3 regions of the Rhizobium sp. BK491 genome follow, and region 3 is predicted to be linked to each of the others. Evidence: riboswitches for the same ligand, from Rfam matches in the RefSeq annotation. Region 3 holds a riboswitch; each other region holds the start of a gene.

Region 1 (6,102 bases), on a different contig from region 3:
CGCGAATGACGAAGGGCAGCGCCATCAGCGCATTGATGACAATGATGAGGACGGCCGCAAAGCGGCTGGGATCGCCCAATGGCCTGAGCGCCAGGAACCAGCCGGTTGCCAGCACGATCGGTGGCACCAGCAGGATGAGGGAGGCGCTTGCGCCTGTTGCGATCGCCAGGCCGTATAGGCCGAGGGACTTTCGGCGATCCGCCGATATCACCGAGCGGGCGCGAATGATCGCGAAGGATGTCAGCACGGCCAGAAGGCCCGCAGCAAGCGCGATTGCAAGACTTGTGACTGTCGCCTGCAGGAAGATCGGCTGGGAGACGAGCTTGAAAAGATTGGCCTTGAGGCCGGTCACGACGACCGCAGCAAGCGGCATGCCGAGAAAGAGCGTCGCGGCCGCCAGCAGCGCAGCATCGACGTACCGCGCAGCCATCCCCTGTCCATCGATGCGGCGCAGCGCCCGGCCGGCCGTCAATCCGTGATCGTCGGGAGCTCGAAACAGCGTCATGACGCCGAGCAAAAGCAGGGTGACGACGATCTGCAGCAGCGACAGCATCACGGCGCGGCCGGGATCGAAATCGAAGCGGAGCGCCTGGTAGATCGCCACTTCCAGCGTCGTCGCGGCCGGGCCGCCGCCGAGGATCAGGACCAGCGTGAAGCTGGTGGCGCAGAGCATGAAGATCAGGCCGGCGATGCCGGGAACGAGGCCGCGCAGGATAGGCCATTCGATGAAGCGGAAGACCGAGATGGGCTGCATGCCCAGCCCGCCGGCCACGAGCCAATATTCCGCTGGCACACGCTCCAGTCCGACCAGCATCAGTCGGCAGGCGAGCGGCATGTTGAAGAAGACATGCGCAAGCAGGATACCGGCCAGGCCATAGATGCTGACGGGCTGCGACAGGCCGAGTGCTGATAGCGCCTGATTGATGAGCCCCTGCCTGCCCCATATGCCGAGCAGGCCTAGTGCGCCTATCAGCACCGGCAGGCCCATCGGCACGGCCATCAGTCGGATCAGCCACAGCCGGCCGGGAAAGCGCGGCTGGCGCGCCAATGCGCGGGCGACCGGAATGGCGAGCACAATGGAGAGCAGTGTCGAAAGCACCGCCTGCAGCAGTGTGAAGCGCAGGATGCGCAGTAGATATGGGTCTGTGAGCGAGGTGTCGCTGCCGGATTCGATGCCGGCGGAGATAAGAACAAGAACGGCGATCCCGACGAAGAGCGCAATGCTGCCGAGGCTGAACGCCCCGCCAGAAATAGCGCGTCTTCGCTCGGGTGCCGTGAGTATGATCAAGGCATCAGTTGCCGCTGGTGGCGGTCAGCCATTCGTCGATCCAGGCTTTACGGTTCTTGTCGACGTCCGCAGGGCTCATCAGGAAGGTCTTCGACGGCACGACGAGCTTGCTGAAGGCATCCGGCAGCGGCTCGGAAGTGGCGGAAACCGGCATCATCCAGTTGCTTGTCGGAATGATGTCTTGGAAGCCGGTGGAGATCATGAATTTCAGGAAATCGCGGGCAAGTTCCTTGTTCGGCGAGGACTTGATGAGGCCAGCGACCTCGATCTGAATGTAATGCCCTTCCGAGAAGGCGGCGGCCTGATAGCGATCGGTCTTGTCTTCGATCATGTGATAGGCCGGTGACGTCGTGTAGGAGAGCACCATCGGCGCTTCGCCCTTGGTGAACAGGTCGTAGGCTTCCGACCAGCCGGGAGTGACCGTCAGGATGCGGCCTTTGAGCTTCGCCCAGGCATCGGCGGATTTGTCGCCATAGATCGACTTGACCCAGAGCAGCAGGCCGAGACCCGGCGTCGAGGTGCGCGGATCCTCGATGACGATCTTCTGATTGGGATCGCCTTCGACGAGATCCTTCATGCTCTTGGGCGGGTTCTTGACGGTCTGGCTATCATAGATCACGGCGAAATGGCCGTAGTCGTAGGGCACGAAGACGTCGTCCGTGAAACCGCCGGGAACCTTGAGGGCCGAGGTGTCGACGCCGCTTGCGTCGAAGAGGCCTGTATCCTTCGCTTCGTCGATGAGATTAGTGTCGAGGCCGAGAACGACATCGGCCTTAGTGCCGGTCCCTTCCAGTTTGAGGCGGGAGAGAAGTGCAACGCCATCGGTGACGGCAACATAGTTGACCGTGCAGCCGCAGGTCTTTTCGAAGGCGGCCTTGACCTTGGCGCCAGGACCCCAGTCGGCCGTGAAGCTTTCATAGGTGTAGATGGTCAGGGTCTTGTCGGCTGCTTCAGCCGTCTGAGAAGCAAAAAACGTTGCGCCGGCGGCAAGGGCCAGGCCGGTGAAGAATGACAATAGCGATCGGTTTTGCACGACAGCGCCTCCACTTTGGTTTCGTCTTGAAGGGGAAAGGGCGCTATGATTTCGTCACGCGTCTAATCCCTCCGCCGGTGTTAGCCGGATCAGGTTCCGCGGGTTGGCCGGTGAAAGCCTCTCAGCCAAATGTCCTGAAGGACATAAGGCACCCCGTTAGAGCGTCGGCAGATTTAGCCTTGTGACGGAGGGATGACAAGGGAAATGATTCCCTTGCCGATTGCAGCAGGAAGGATTTACTCGGCAGCTTCCGCGACCGCCGGGCTTTCGAATTTCTTCGCGGCACCCGGGAGCTGCACATTCTTCAGTGTCAGCGAGGTCAAGAGACCAAACATGCAGATGCCGGCTGCCGTTATGAACAACGGGCTGAAGGCGCTCGCATAGGCGTTGGCGACGGCCTCGCGGGTAATCTCGGGCAAGGCGGCCATCATCTTGGGCGTCAGCTCCTCGATGTTCGGTACGCCGGATATGGAGACGCCGACATTGCCGAGTTTGGCGGCGATGATGGCGCCGTAAATGGAGATGGCAATGGAGGCGCCGCCCATGCGCGACAGCGTGACGGCACCGGTCGCGGCGCCAACGTCGCGGGCAGCCGCTGCATTCTGTACGCCGATAACGGGCACCTGCTGGGCAAGGCCGATGCCGATGCCGTGCAGCAGCATCAGGCCGCCAATGAGGACGATGGGCGTACCGGCATGGACGAAGGCGAGCGAGGCGAATGCGATGGTGCTGCAGCTGGCGCTGGCGACGGCAAACGGCTTGTAACGGCCTTTGGCCGCGATCAGCCGGCCGGCGGAGAGCGAGCCGCAGACGATGCCGCCGGTCAGGAGAATGAACAGCAGCCCGGCCATGGAGGGAGAAAGGCCTGTCGTCGTCTGCAGGAAGAGCGCGAAGTAATTGACCATGCCGATGGCGACGGCGCCGCTGGTGATCGAGAGGATCAGGAGAAGGCCGAATGTCGGATTGCGGAACAGCGTCATCGGCACAATCGGCTCGGGTGCGCGGCGCTCGATGAAGACCCAGGCGATGGCGCAGATTACCCCGAAGGCAATAATACCAAGGCATTGCGGTGATAGCAGCGACCCGAAGAGTTCGCTTCCGTCGGCAGCAAGCACAATGCTTGTCGTCGTCAGGGCAAGGACGATGGCGCCGGCATAATCAATCTTCGGACGGCGGGCAGGCTTGCGGTAGGGCAGCATGAAGGCCAGGCCGGCAAGCACGATGAAGCCGATCGGCACGTTGACGAGGAAGATCGAACGCCAGCCGAAAAGATCGCTCATCGTGCCGCCGAGAACGGGGCCGATGGCGCCCGACGCCATCAGCACGAGGCTCGAATAGCTCTGGTAGCGCGCACGCTCGCGCGGCTCGAAAAGATCGGCGTTGACGGCGAAGATCGAGACCATGATGCCGCCCCCGCCGAAGCCTTGAAGGACGCGGGCGGCGATCAGTGTATCCATCGAGACGGCTAGACCGCAGACGGCAGAGCCGACCGTGAAGATCGCGATCGCCGTCATCATCACATATTTGCGGCCGAAGAGATCACCGAGTTTGCCGTAGACGGGCATGACGGCGGAAAGCGAGAGAAGATAGGCCGAGCCGATCCAGCCGAAGCGATCCAGATGCCCGAACTCGCCGACGATCGTCGGCAGTGCCGTCGAGACAATCTGGTTGTCGAGCGTTGCCATGAACATGGCAGTCATCAGAAAGAGGAAAAGAATCAGCCGCCGTTTGTGATCCGCCACGAGCGGTGTGAAGCCTGTCTGCATGTCCATGGAGCAAGAACCCGAACTGGGCCGGAACGCTGCGCTATCGAGCGAATGCGCGGGACGCCCGGTCTTCATGGGTGAATATATGTGCTATTAGCATATAATTGTCAATGGCAGGTGAATGCCATTTGCATGTTTTGTTTCGTCCCGACCTCTGCTATGCTTTAGGGATGACATCTGCGCCGAATACAAAAGATATCGAAGTTCCGACGCTGGCCGAAGACGAGAAGTTTCTGCGCATCGGTCAGGCGATGATGCGCATGCGCTTGCTGACTGGCCGTCGCATGATCGGCAGGCTCGCCATTCAACACGTGGCCCCGGGGCTTGAGCTTTCGCATCTCGATGTGCTCGATGTCGTGCGGCGCGCGGAAGATACGGGCGAAGTGACCGTCGGCACGATTGCCGAGCTCTTGCGCATCGATCCATCGCGCGCGAGCCGCATCACTGCCGACATGGTGGCGCGTGGTGTGTTGCGGCGAAAGGCATCGCAGGCGGACGCGCGGCGTATCGTCGTGGTGCTGACCGCACTCGGGCAGCGTTTGCTGTCGGAAATCCAGGTGCAGAAATACGCTGTTATCGGAAGCATCTTTGCCGATTGGTCGCCCGAAGACATCGAGAGCTTTTCGTTTCTCTTCGATCGTTATGTCAGCGGCTATGAACGTGTCGTCCAGACCGCCATGAAGGAAACGACCGAATGATCGGCTTGGCCGCATCGTTCGGATAACGGCGCTCTTCCCTAGGGATAGGACTTTGCGCTATGGGCTTGCCTCATGAGCCAGTCCACTACCTTCACTATCCTGCTCGGCGGCGAGCTTCGCCTGACGGAGCGATTGCGCGCTGCGGTTTCCGGCAGCCGCTTCATCGCGGCCGACGGCGGCATGCGCCATGCCCTCGCGATTGGCGTGGAACCGGAGCTGTGGGTTGGCGATTTTGATTCCACGCCTGCCGATCTGCAGGGAGCCTTTCCGAACGTGCCCAGGCAGCCCTATCCGGCGGCGAAGGCTGCGACCGACGGCGAGATCGCCGTCTCGGAAGCGATCGATCGCGGCGCCACGAGACTGATCCTGGCGGGCGCCATGGGCGGCGAGCGCTCCGATCATGCGATCCAGCACCTGCTTTATGGTATCCAGCTCGCCGAAAAAGGCTTCGACGTGCTGCTGACGTCGGGTGACGAGGAGGCGGTGCCGCTTCCGTCAGGCGAGCTCACGCTGGCGCTACCATCGGGCTCGCTGTTCTCCGTTCTTGGTTTCAGCGATCTGACGGGTCTTTTCATCGACAATGCCCGTTACCCCTTGCGCGATTTTCATTTGCCCTTCGGCGCATCGCGCACCATTTCCAACGTGGCGGAAGGCGATGTGCGCTTTTCGCTCGGCAGCGGTAGGGCCATTGTTCTTGCCCGCCCTTATGACCTTTCCGGAGTCTGATCTTGGCCCCTCCCATTTTGAAACTCGACGACATCTTTCTGAGCTTCGGCGGTGCGCCGTTGCTCGCCGGTGCCGGCCTGCAGGTGGAGCCGGGCGACAAGATCTGCCTTGTCGGACGCAATGGTTCCGGCAAGTCGACGCTGTTGAAGATCGCCGCCGGTCTCGTCGAAGCGCAATCGGGCGAGGTATTCCGTCATCCGTCGTCGACCGTGCGCTATCTCGAGCAGGCGCCCGATTTTGCCGGTTACAAGACGGTGGCGGCCTATGCCGAGGCCGGTCTTGGGCCTGGCGATGATCCCTATCGCGTCACCTATCTGCTCTCCCATCTCGGCCTGACCGGGGAGGAGGATCCGAAGAACCTTTCCGGCGGTGAAGCGCGCCGCGCGGCACTGGCGCGCGTTCTGGCGCCCGAACCGGATATCCTGCTGCTCGACGAGCCGACGAACCATTTGGACTTGCCGACCATCGAATGGCTGGAAGGCGAGCTGCAGAAGAGCCGCAGCGCGCTCGTTCTGATCTCGCACGACCGGCGTTTCCTCGAAAAGGTGTCGACCGCGACCGTCTGGCTCGATCGCGGCACCTCGCGGCGGC
Region 2 (6,102 bases), 290 kb from region 3:
CAATTTCGTTGCGTTGAATTGTGGTGCCCTGCCCGAAACCGTGATCGAGAGCGAACTGTTCGGCCACGAACCGGGCGCTTTTACCGGCGCCCAGAAGAAGCGCGTTGGGCGCATCGAACATTCAAGCGCCGGCACCCTGTTTCTCGACGAGATCGAAAGCATGCCGCCGGCAATTCAGGTGCAGATGCTGCGCGTGCTGGAAATGCGCGAGGTGACACCGCTCGGCACCAATGAAGTCCGTCCCGTCGATCTTCGCGTCGTTGCTGCGGCGAAGGTCGACCTCGGCGATCCCCGCCAGCGCGGCGATTTTCGCGAGGATCTCTACTATCGCCTCAACGTTGTCACGCTTTCCATTCCGCCATTGCGTGAACGCCGCGATGACATTCCCCTGCTCTTCGGCCATTTCGCCGATCGCGCCGCCGGCCGCTTCAAGCGCGAGGTGCCCGCCCTATCTACAGCGGTGCGCCGCCATCTGCAGCAGCACGACTGGCCGGGCAACGTTCGCGAACTCTCGCATTTTGCCGAGCGCTTCGTGCTCGGTCTCGAATCGGCAACAACGGCAAAATCTGACGAAGCGCCGGCGACGGATGAAGGTTTGCCGTTGCCCGCTCGAGTAGAGCGCTACGAAGCCGAGCTCATCCGCGAAACCCTGTCGCAGAACAATGGCGATGTACGCCGTACCATCGAAGCGCTCGGCATTCCCAGGAAGACCTTCTACGACAAGCTCCAGCGACACGGCATCGTCAGAGGCGATTTCGCCGGCTTTGACGGGGACGAGCGCCGAGGTTCATGATCCGCTGCCGATGAGCCACCGCGCCAGCTGAAGCCGTCGTGTGAACTTCAGGCGCTGCGGCGCATGTCCTTGGCATTGCCTTGCCTTTGCCGGGCCGCCGCCTCGGCTGTGCGATCCAGAACCTGCATCGCTTGCGCGACCACCGCCGCAAGCGCTTCATCGCTCTTGGAAGCGGCCACGACCAGCGGCGCGCTCAGGCAAATTCTAAGGGCACTTGCCGGTACATCACCAAAATCGGCACAGCGAACGGGCTGGCCGAGACGCACCAGGGCAACTCCATCGCCTTCGACGGCCAGCTCCTTGTAGACCGCTGCCATTTCCGCTGCGGTCAGCATGGCGCCATCTGTGCAATTGCGCAGGTAAAACGAAAAGATGGAGGGAATTTCATCCCAGCGAAGAGCCGATGATGTGCCCCACAGCTCACGCCGCTCTAACGGCCGGCTCTGCAAAGGCTCGAAAGCCGGATCGTTCGCAAGACGATCGGAGACTGCCTCGGCAAAAGCGGACAAAACCTTGACTACACGGTCTTCAGGAATATCGAGGAAGCATCCGAGTTCGAACAGCGCGGCTTTCCAGCGTAGCAGGAGGCCGAGATTGGCGCGCTCCGGCAAGATATTGCGGGCGGCCCAGCCTTCCGGCCACTCTGCCTTCCCGCAATAATCTGCCAACGCTGCAGGCAGAGTGCGCGATTTGAAGCGCTCCGATATTTGTGGCGGGCAGAGAAGCGCCCCGCTGAAAATCGGCCCGGCGAGGAATTTCGAACCCGTGAGCGCGACCATGAAACCATGGGCGAGATAGGCGCGGATCGTTGCCGCTGACAGGCGAAACTGGCAGGCATCGATCATGATATCCAGCACGGTGCCGAAACGCTCCTTCAGACGCATGACGGTCTCAAGGCTCGGCGCCAGCAGGCTGGTCTTCGATACGTCTGTTACGACGAGAAGGCACCTGAGGCCGGCTGCGCGGGCAAGCTCGATGAGGCCGCGCAGCTCCTCTTCCACCTCGCTATCGGCGCGAAGGGAACCATCCTTGTTGCGCACGGCAATGGTGGCGTTGCGCGTTGCGTCGCCCGCCCGCAGTTCCTCACCCTTGACGACGGCGCGCTCGCTGCTGACGCGGCTCATGAAATGCCGCCCGGCCGACGCCGTCATGACGCCGCTGCCCGTTTCGTTCCCCATCAGCGTGATGGTCATCAGGGCGCGCTCGTTCTCGCCCGCCAGCAGTGCTGCCGAAAAGAGATGAATGTCCGTGCCCGATGTGGCCAGGATCGCATCGATCCTGGGGTCCGACGCTTGGTTGAGGCCGAGCAAGCGCAACAGATCCTCCCGCACGCGCCCGATTTCACGATCGTAGACAGCCGTCGGCGAGCTTGTTTCCATCTCCCGTCTCAGATGCGCGTAAAAGGATTCGACCGCGGCAAAGGCGGCGGCGGATATGGTCGATGCCGTCGACGAGCCGAAAGCGAGATCTTCGGGCCGGGGTGCCGGACCATAGCCATACATGTTGAGCCCGGTGAGCGGATCGCAATCCAGCCGTTCATCGCCACCCGACACCAGGTGTTTCAGCAGCGCATCCCTCGCCTCGCTCTGTTGCTTCGACAACGCGCCCGTAGTCGCATTTTTATCCAGGGTACGGTCGTCAGCAACTTGCTGCATGGAGAAGCATTCCTCTTTCGCCAATGTCGACACGCTTTGCAGAATCGCGCTGCGGTCTACGCCGAGCGGGGGAGCCTCGGCAGCCGAACATTACGCTTCACAAGATGGAGCGAGGCTGACTTGCCAAGGCCGGCAGCGCCAGCAGTAAGCGCAATAAAAAAGCTCGCGATCCGGAGGGCCGCGAGCTCATTTCTGCAAAGCGAATGGTCGGATCAGCCGGCGGCTTCCAGCTTATCCTGCGTCTTCGTCTCGAAGTCGCTGGCATCATGGCGCTCACGCAGCTGCTCAGATGGATCGCCCGACATGCGGTTGACCATGCGGCCGCGCTTGACGGCAGGACGCGAGTAGATTTGCTCGGCCCAGCGCTGCACGTTCTTATAGTCCTGCACCTGCAGGAACTCGGCCGCGCCGTATTGCCACCCCTTGGCCAAACCGCCGTACCACGGCCAGATGGCGATATCGGCAATCGTATAGTCGCTGCCGGCGATATATTCGCTTTCGGCCAGGCGACGATCGAGAACATCGAGCTGACGCTTCACCTCCATGGCAAAACGGTCGATCGCGTATTCGATCTTCGTCGGCGCATAGGCGTAGAAATGACCGAAACCGCCGCCGAGATAGGGCGCGCTGCCCATCTGCCAGAACAGCCAGGAGATGCATTCGGCCCGAGCCGGCTGCTCGGTCGGCAGGAAGGCGCCGAATTTTTCGGCGAGATACATCAAAATCGAGGCCGATTCGAAAACGCGAACCGGCTTCGGGCCACTGCGGTCGAGCAAAGCCGGGATCTTCGAATTCGGATTGATGTCAACGAAACCGCTGCCGAATTGATCGCCCTCACCAATCTTGATCAGCCAGGCATCATATTCCGCACCGCTGTGACCAAGCGCCAGCAGCTCTTCGAGCATAATCGTGACCTTCACGCCGTTGGGCGTTCCAAGCGAATAGAGCTGAAGGGGATGGCGTCCTAGCGGCAGCTCCTTCTCGTGAGTCGGGCCGGCAATCGGGCGATTGATATTGGCGAACTGGCCGCCGTTGGCCTTGTTCCAGGTCCAGATTTTCGGCGGGGTATATTCGGCAGGGCCGGTCATGGGCATCCTCCTTTTTCGGGAATCGAATTTGGGCGATCTTCGATGTAGCGCGCTACATAGATCGCACATAGGGGCCGCTCTCCATTTTTGCGAGAGGAGAATGCGCACTCTTTAACGCGGAAGCGCTCTTGCCGCCTGGGTTAGGGCGCGGACTCTTCGATCGCGTTAGGCCATTGGCAAATGCCTGGAGGTTCATGAAACGAAAAAGCCTGCCGCGGGAGGAGGAGCGGCAGGCTTTTTACAAGAACCGAACAGCGGATGGGAGGAGGAGTTCCACTATTCCTGCAGCCGTCCCTGGGAGGAGGATAAGGACGTCTGCCAAGCGAAGGGATGCGGGAGGAGATGCATCGCTTCGATGAATACGAACATACCAGTCTTTTGCTCAGTTCATAGGCATTTCTTTGCAAGGCAGTTATGCGCCATGCGAAAATCGGGCAGCTGGGTCGATCGTAATCTTCAGCCAGGGCGGCGAAGAATGAGCGGGATGCCCATAAAGCAAAAGCGCCTGCTCGGGGGAACAGGCGCTGGTATAATGCAGTTTTTATAAGGAGCCGTCGCGGCCGTTAGCGAGCGACCGCTGCGCGGGCAACATTGCGGATCTCACCGCGATCGATACCCAGGTCGTGCAGTTCGCGCGTGGACATACGGCCCAGTTCGGCGACCGTCTGACGATACTTGCGCCAGTTGTTGAAAGAGCGTGCTACGTTCATGATGATCCCCTTTCCTTGGGCTTTCGAAGCTGAGCAGCCGTGCTTGGCGCTCCCGTCGCTTCGATAGGAACTATATAGTCGAACCCATTGGCTTTTTGCAGAGCTAAGGAATCACTGCACCTATGCGTCTACTGCATGCGTCGCCCGAAATGCAGGCGATCTTCATTCGTCGGTCACGCCTGCCTTTGCGATTCGCTGATGACAGCGCCGCCTTTGTCTGCGAAAAGAAGAGAGATGAGAGACAGGGGCGTCCGCTATCCGGCGGGCTGAGAAGCACCCTTCGAACCTGAACCAGATCATGCTGGCGGAGGAAGTCGCTCGGGACCTCGCGAAGCTGAAGCACGTCGTCCCTACGCGTCTCGCCGCCTGAAAGGGGCGATATGCAAGACCAAACAACTGCAGGCAATCTACTTCGCACCATGCGGGCGAACCCTCCGCTGGTGCAATGCATCACCAATTTCGTCGCCATGAATATCGCGGCCAATGTGATGCTTGCCGCCGGCGCATCGCCGGCAATGGTACATGCCGAAGAGGAAGCCGGAGAGTTTGCCGCTATCTCCGGCGCGCTGACGATCAATATCGGCACGCTTTCGTCCGGCTGGCTTGCGGGCATGCGGAAGGCCGCTCAGTCGGCAAACGAGACGGGCAAGCCCTGGGTCCTCGATCCCGTCGCCCATTATGCGACAGGGTTTCGCCGCGATGCCATCACGCGCTTGTTGGAACTAAAGCCGACAATCATTCGCGGCAACGCATCCGAGATCATCGCGCTTGCCGGCGGGACGAGCCGCGGCCAGGGCGTCGATAGCCGCGATGCCGTCGAGCAGGCGGAAGATTCCGCCCTTCAACTCGCGGAAAAGCACAGCTGCGTAGTGGCAGTCACAGGCGTTACGGATTTCGTGACGGATGGGCAGAAGGCGAAGCGCATTGCAGGCGGTTCGCCATTGATACCGCAAGTAACCGCACTTGGATGCTCGCTAACCTGCCTCGTCGGTGCGTTTGCGGCGGCAGCTCCGGATGATCCGTTCCATGCGACCATAGCGGCGCTTGCCGTCTTTGCCGTGGCCGGCGAACAGGCGGGGGCCGCTGCTGGGGGACCAGGCTCCTTCTCCTGGCGCTTCCTTGACGCACTCGCCGCTTTGAGCCCGGAGACACTGGATCGCGACGCAAGGATATCTGCGGCATGAAAGACTTCGATCTCTCGCTCTATCTTGTCCTCGATCCGGTACTGTGCGCCAATATCGGCATGATTGAAACGACCCGTGCAGCGGTTGCCGGCGGCGTTACCATCGTCCAGCTTCGCGACAAGGAAGCGTCAACCGCGGCCATGATCGAGACTGGCCTCGCCCTCAAGCAAATCCTGCACGGAACGAATGTCCGGCTGATCGTCAACGACAATGTCGAGGCTGCCATCGCCATCGGCGCCGATGGCCTTCACATCGGTCAGGAAGATATGAATGCCGCCGACGCCCGCCGCCTGATCGGCCCGGACATGATCCTCGGCCTCTCGGTGGAAACGGAGGCTCTCGCCTCCTCCATAGATGCCGGAATCATCGACTATGCCGGGATCGGTCCGGTCTTTGCCACACCCACCAAACCCGACCACAAGCAACCGATCGGCTTTGACGGGCTTGCCCGCATCGTCAGGCTTTGCCCGGTTCCTTCAGTGGCAATCGGCGGCCTGAAGGCTGTTCATACCGCCGATGTCCTTTCGTGCGGCGCAGATGGCCTCGCGGTCGTCTCAGCCATATGCGGACAACCGGACCCGCAAGCGGCGACAATCATCATCGCGAAAGCCATCAAGGAGGCTCGCCAATGATCCGCAACGTTCTATCTATCGCCGGCTCCGATCCCTCCGG
Region 3 (6,102 bases):
CGCTTCCCATCGATCGGCGGAATCACGGCCGAGCGTCAGCACAGCCTCATCGGCGCTTTCCCGCTCGCACCATGGCGCCAGCATGCCGCCGGCAAGCCAGGAGGCGGCGCGATGAAAATTCCGGCCTGGATCTGAGATCGTGACCTCGGCTCCGCGCCGGACTAGCTCGTGGGCGACCGTGAGGCCGGCAACGCCGGCCCCTTTAACGAGAATACGCATGTCATTCAGCCGGCTGTGCAGGGGTTTCGACCGGCATATAAAGGTCTCCGCCCTCTCGATACTTGGCCGCCATGGCTTCCAGCCCTTCCTTCTGCGCTTCGGCGCGGATGTCGTGCGAAATCCGCATCGAGCAGAATTTCGGACCGCACATCGAGCAGAAATGGGCCACCTTATGAGCTTCTTTCGGCAGGGTTTCGTCGTGGAAGCTGCGAGCCGTGTCCGGATCGAGCGAAAGGTTGAACTGATCCTCCCAGCGGAATTCGAACCGGGCGCGCGACAGAGCATCGTCACGAACCTGCGCGGCCGGATGACCTTTGGCGAGATCCGCCGCATGCGCTGCGATCTTGTAGGTGATGACGCCTGTTTTGACGTCGTTACGATCAGGCAGACCAAGGTGCTCCTTCGGCGTGACGTAGCAGAGCATCGCCGTCCCGAACCAGCCGATCATGGCAGCGCCGATGCCCGATGTGATGTGGTCATAGCCGGGCGCGATATCCGTCGTCAGCGGCCCGAGCGTGTAAAAGGGCGCCTCGCCGCAGACGGAAAGCTGCTTGTCCATGTTTTCCTTGATCTTGTGCATCGGCACATGGCCGGGGCCTTCGATCATCACCTGGCAATCCTTGGCCCAGGCGATCTTCGTCAGCTCGCCGAGTGTCTCCAGTTCGGCGAACTGCGCGGCGTCGTTGGCGTCAGCTATCGAGCCGGGGCGCAGGCCGTCGCCAAGCGAGAAGGAGACGTCATAGGCACGGCAGATATCGCAGATTTCCTCGAAATGCTCGTAGAGGAAGCTCTCGCGATGGTGATGCAGACACCACTTGGCCATGATCGAACCGCCGCGCGAGACGATACCGGTGACGCGATTGACGGTAAGCGGGATGTAATGGAGCCGCACGCCAGCATGGATGGTGAAATAGTCGACGCCCTGTTCTGCCTGCTCGATCAGCGTGTCGCGATAGATTTCCCAGGTCAGTTCCTCGGCAATGCCGCCGACTTTTTCCAGCGCCTGGTAGAGCGGCACCGTGCCGATGGGCAGCGGCGAATTGCGGATGATCCATTCGCGGATGTTGTGGATGTTGCGGCCGGTCGAAAGATCCATGACGGTATCGGCACCCCAGCGGGCAGCCCAGACCATCTTCTCGACTTCCTCCGCCATTGAGGAGGTGACCGCGGAATTGCCGATATTCGCGTTGATCTTCACCAGGAAGTTCCGGCCGATGATCATCGGCTCGCTTTCGGAGTGATTGATGTTGGCCGGAATGATCGCCCGGCCGCTCGCAACTTCCTGGCGGACGAACTCCGGGGTGACATGATCCGGAATATGGGCGCCGAAGCTTTCGCCATCGCGAATCAGGGCTTCTGCCTTGGCCTTGCGGCCGAGATTTTCGCGAATGGCGATGAATTCCATTTCCGGCGTGATGATGCCGGCGCGCGCATAGGCGAGTTGGGTGACCGCCTTGCCGTCTTTCGCCCGCAGGGGCTGGCGCTTGGCCGGAAATTCCGGTGTCAGCCGCTCGCCGGTGACGAAACCATTGTCTTCAGGGCGCACATGCCGGCCTTCATAAGTCTCGACATCGCCGCGAGCGAGAACCCAGTCGCGGCGTAGCTGAGATAGACCCTCCTCGATGCGGATATCGGCGCCCTCGATCGTGTAGGGGCCGGAAGAATCATAAACAATGACAGGCGGCTCGCCCGAGGTCGGATGGACGCTGATTTCGCGCATCGGCACGCGGATGTCCGGGTGGATCTCTCCGGGAACATAGATTTTCGCGGATGCCGGCAGCGGGCCGGTGGTGACGGTCGGAGTGAGGTTCTTTGCGGCAATATTCATGGTTTGAGGCTCCAAGTTGCAGTTGGAGACCCAGTCAATCAGCCGGAATGATGAAAAGACGCCGGCATGGAATCCACGCGGGAATCCGAAGCCTTCGAGCGCTTGCACCGTCCCTACGCCAGTATGAACTGGATCAGGTTCAACGGGTCACTGCGCCACAGGAGGCAAAGCCTCATTGTCCAGCAGTATCTCAGCCCCTTGCCGGGACCCCCCTGGTGAATACGGAAAGGCTATGCCTTACCCTTGTTCTCTGTCAACCCCGCAACGACGGTCGCGTTTTCTCAATCGATTGACCATTGTGGCGCGGGGGCGGCTTGGATTCTATAGGGGCGAGCCTCCGATAGGCGCGATCATCATCTTCGATGACGCTGCTCTTGATCCATGCCCGTTCCCGCATAAATGGTACCGATGAAAATTCCGGATCTCGAGCCTGATTGGGGAAGGCTGTCTCGATTTGGTGCGAATTCTTGAACCTTGGCGACGCTGACTATTCCGGCAGTAAAAGGCTCAGCCAGCCACCAGTTGCATTTAAGCAACAGCAATCAAGTCTAATGCCGGGGCGGGTTTCACAGAATTGACAAACATACGGGCTGTTTGTAAACCAAATATAGGACATAACTGTCTTACGGACGAGCAATCGGCCGGATCGGTAGAGGCATTTCAAAACCTTTGCCGCGGGGTGAATTATGGAGGTTAGAGGGGACTCAAGCCGACATCAGGTGCGTATCTGCCGGACTGCCCGGGTGCGTTTAAACCGACGTAATCCTCAGGGTGGTGTTCCAGCTTTGTACTCGCGGTAAATTGGAATGCATATTGCAACCAGGAGTTTAAAATGAACATCAAGAGCCTTCTTCTCGGCTCCGCTGCTGCGCTGGCAGCAGTTTCTGGCGCCCATGCGGCTGACGCGATCGTCGCTGCTGAGCCCGAGCCGCTGGAATACGTTCGCATCTGCGACGCATACGGCGCTGGCTACTTCTTCATTCCAGGCACCGAAACCTGCCTCAAGATCGGCGGCCGCGTCCGTACCGAAGGCGAGTGGTACGATGCCTACAACCCGAACAGCCATAACGGTACGCTGTGGCACACCCGTGCGGAGCTGAGCGTCGACACGGCAACCGACACCGAATACGGCCCGCTGAAGACCAACACGGTCATCCGTTGGGACTGGAATGACGGCAACTCCACCTCCACGAAGCTGCTGTTCGCAAACATCAGCCTCGGCGGCTTCCTCGTCGGTAAGGCTGACTCGCAGTACAACTCCTACATCGGTTATGCCGGCGACGTCATCAACGACGACGTGATCTATGACGGTCCGTACGAACTCAACCAGTTGACCTACAACTACGACGCCGGCAACGGCTTCACGGCTGTGGTCTCGGTTGAAGACTCGAACTCCAGCGGTTCTGGCGCTTCCTATGGCTCCAGCTGGTGGTCTGACGACAAGGGCAACCACTACGCTCCTGACGTCGTTGCCGGTGCTGGCTTCAAGTCCGGTGCATGGGGCTTCAAGGTCGTTGGCGGTTACGACTCGATCGTCGAAGAAGGCGCCATCAAGGCTCGTGTCGATGCTGACTTCGGTACCTTCTCGGCCTTCTTGATGGGCGGCTGGAACACCGACGGCGACAAGCTGAACAAGTATGCCGGTACCAACCTCGATCGTTCGGCTTGCCCGGTTAACGATGCATCGAAGTGCGGCTGGGGTGACTGGGCTGTTTGGGGCGGCGTTGGCGTTCCGATCAACGAAAAGCTGAAGTGGAACCTGCAGCTCGCCTACACCGACTCGAAGATTTTTGCCGCAACCACCAACGTCAAGTGGAACCCGGTCAAGAACCTGCTCATCGAGCCGGAAGTCTCCTACACCAACTTCGATTCTGTGAACCAGGATCAGTGGGCTGGTATCCTGCGCTTCGAGCGTAGCTTCTAATATTGAATTACCCGGCTCAATGCCGGGTAAGAGAAGCCTGACGTTCCAATCCGTCAGGCTTCTTTCATCGATCGGTTGACCTCCGATCAAAGCAAAGGATCTGGCTTTCCCTCCGGATCCTTTTTTATTTCCAGCTTTGGGAAATCGGTTCAGCTCGCGGCAGAAGCTTCAAACCGCCGTCGTTGGTTCTCTTCAATTCCGAAGGGAAAACCGTTCTAGGCTTTTTCCGGTATCATCGCGGCAATCGCCAGCTCCTGCGTCTGTGCAAGCGGGAACCAGGTCTTCAGCACCATCTTTATGAACATCTGTCCACACGGGACCAGTTCGAAGCTGCCTCGGTCGAGGGTCCATTCGGTGATCAGGCCGCCGATGACCGCTGTCAATGCGGAAGAGGCGGTATCCGGCGTCCAGGGAGGCGGAAGTTTTGTCTTTTCATCCATAAGGGTGAATATGCGTTCGAAATTTTCGTGCATGTCGTGCCGAAACGAACTCGCACGGCTTGTGGTGCCGTCGCAAAACGCCATGTCGAGATGCATCATAACTTTCAGCATGCTACGCTTGCGCGGGTCGCTGTGAATATCGTCAAATATCGCGGCTATGGTATCGGCGATGAGATCAAGCGGGTTGGGCGGCAGTTCCTTCGACATCCGCTCCGCCAGATCCTTGAACGGCTGCTGGGCCTCGTCGCGGATCGCGAACATCAGCCCTTGCTTGTTCTTGAAATGCCAATGCACTGCCCCCCGCGTGACACCGGCGGCTACGGCTATCTCTTCCAGGCTGACATTCTCGTAGCCCTTGTCGAGAAACAGAGCTTTTGCGGATTGCAAAATCTCGTTCCTCGTTTCTGCCGCCTCCTCCTTAGTTCGCCTCATTCACCTCTCCACAGAAACCGATGTTCAAGCTGCGCCCCTCTTATTGATATTCTTCTTCCATCATACCGTTCAGTGCTGGAGCCCATATACCAGCGATGCTCAACGGAATGGAGGTATTTATCTATCCTCAAAAATTGAGCAAGCAAATCGTAACAGAATATATCCTGTCAAGCGCTATAAGCCACGCGCAAGTTTCCGTGAGCAATTTCCCCATGTTGTGAAGTGAAAATCGGAAAGTGCAAATGCTGATATAGCCATGATGGCGAAATATATTGGCCGGGCGATCCCCGATCCGCTTGTTCCGGAAGCGATGCAGCGTTCAAGTTGAAGCCTATGATGCATTTAGCCTGCGGCGTTCGCAGATCCGTCAGCTCATATCGATCATCGAAGTCTTGATCCCGCCGTCATGCGGCGGGTCTGACCGCCATGGCTTTGGTCGAACTGGCGGGACCGGTCGACAAGCGATCTGCTGCGGCTCCGACCTAGCTTGAGCTTTCGTCTGTCTTCTTGCAAGCTGACAATAGTTCGAGCGCAAATCGTCTTTCAGCGTGGAAAGAGAATTCGAAAATTCCTGGCATAAGAGCGACGGATTTGCATAAGCGCCGCGTTCAATTCTCGTGAACCCGCGTTTGATGTCGAAGGATGATACGCTGACCGAGATGCTGCGATCCAAGTGGCACTGTTTGCCGGCTATAAGGCCGAGGCTGAGGTGCCATACAACTATCGCGGTGAACTGGAGCGGTGGCGATTGTCGATGAAGTGGGATCGCGCGCCCAAGAGTGGCGACCAGGATGAGGATCTGCTTGGCCGAATCGCTGCAGGCGATGTTTCGGCGATGCGCATGATGGTCGCGCGGCAATTGCCGCGCATCGTCGCCGTCGCGACCCGCATGCTTGGCGATGCGGCCGAGGCCGAAGATGTGGCGCAGGAGACATTTTTGCGCATCTGGCGAAATGCCGGCGGCTGGCGCCAGCGCAACGCGCGCTTCAGCACCTGGGTGCATCGTGTGGCGATCAACCTTTGCTATGATCGCCTGCGCCGCCGCAAGGACGTTCTTGCCGAACATCCGCCTGACATCGAATATGAAGGGCCGGCGCCGGATGCGGACTTGATGAGCGAGGATGATCCGTCGAGACGCGTCGAACGGGCCTTGCAGATGATTGCGCCCCGGCAGCGCGAGGCGATCATTCTGGTTTATTATCAGGCGCTGTCGAACGTCGAGGCGGCTGAGGTCATGGATGTCAGTGTCGATGCACTGG

Evidence for each region. A riboswitch is a leader RNA that binds a small molecule or an ion and turns the genes downstream of it on or off. The one in region 3 is predicted to bind thiamine pyrophosphate.
Region 1: linked by a shared signal. The riboswitch ahead of thiB (thiamine ABC transporter substrate binding subunit) and the one ahead of thiC (phosphomethylpyrimidine synthase ThiC) in region 3 are both predicted to bind thiamine pyrophosphate.
Region 2: linked by a shared signal. The riboswitch ahead of thiM (hydroxyethylthiazole kinase) and the one ahead of thiC (phosphomethylpyrimidine synthase ThiC) in region 3 are both predicted to bind thiamine pyrophosphate.

Annotation. Positions count from the first base shown of each region.
Region 1 covers NZ_JACIAR010000005.1:383,283-389,384, reverse strand. Annotated here, with positions in the region: gene thiP (thiamine/thiamine pyrophosphate ABC transporter permease ThiP) at 1-1,285, opposite strand, end outside; gene thiB (thiamine ABC transporter substrate binding subunit) at 1,293-2,285, opposite strand; TPP riboswitch at 2,371-2,487, opposite strand; gene FHX05_RS23630 (MDR family MFS transporter) at 2,558-4,093, opposite strand; gene FHX05_RS23625 (MarR family winged helix-turn-helix transcriptional regulator) at 4,258-4,785, shown strand; gene FHX05_RS23620 (thiamine diphosphokinase) at 4,858-5,511, shown strand; gene FHX05_RS23615 (ABC-F family ATP-binding cassette domain-containing protein) at 5,514-6,102, shown strand, end outside.
Region 2 covers NZ_JACIAR010000003.1:839,114-845,215, reverse strand. Annotated here, with positions in the region: gene FHX05_RS18325 (sigma-54 dependent transcriptional regulator) at 1-793, shown strand, start outside; gene FHX05_RS18320 (hypothetical protein) at 841-2,448, opposite strand; gene yghU (glutathione-dependent disulfide-bond oxidoreductase) at 2,661-3,536, opposite strand; gene FHX05_RS18310 (DUF1127 domain-containing protein) at 4,100-4,246, opposite strand; TPP riboswitch at 4,480-4,576, shown strand; gene thiM (hydroxyethylthiazole kinase) at 4,627-5,430, shown strand; gene thiE (thiamine phosphate synthase) at 5,427-6,062, shown strand; gene thiD (bifunctional hydroxymethylpyrimidine kinase/phosphomethylpyrimidine kinase) at 6,059-6,102, shown strand, end outside.
Region 3 covers NZ_JACIAR010000003.1:553,888-559,989, forward strand. Annotated here, with positions in the region: gene thiO (glycine oxidase ThiO) at 1-219, opposite strand, end outside; gene thiC (phosphomethylpyrimidine synthase ThiC) at 221-2,047, opposite strand; TPP riboswitch at 2,140-2,271, opposite strand; gene FHX05_RS16980 (porin) at 2,880-3,971, shown strand; gene FHX05_RS16985 (TetR family transcriptional regulator) at 4,187-4,843, opposite strand; gene FHX05_RS16990 (RNA polymerase sigma factor) at 5,598-6,102, shown strand, end outside.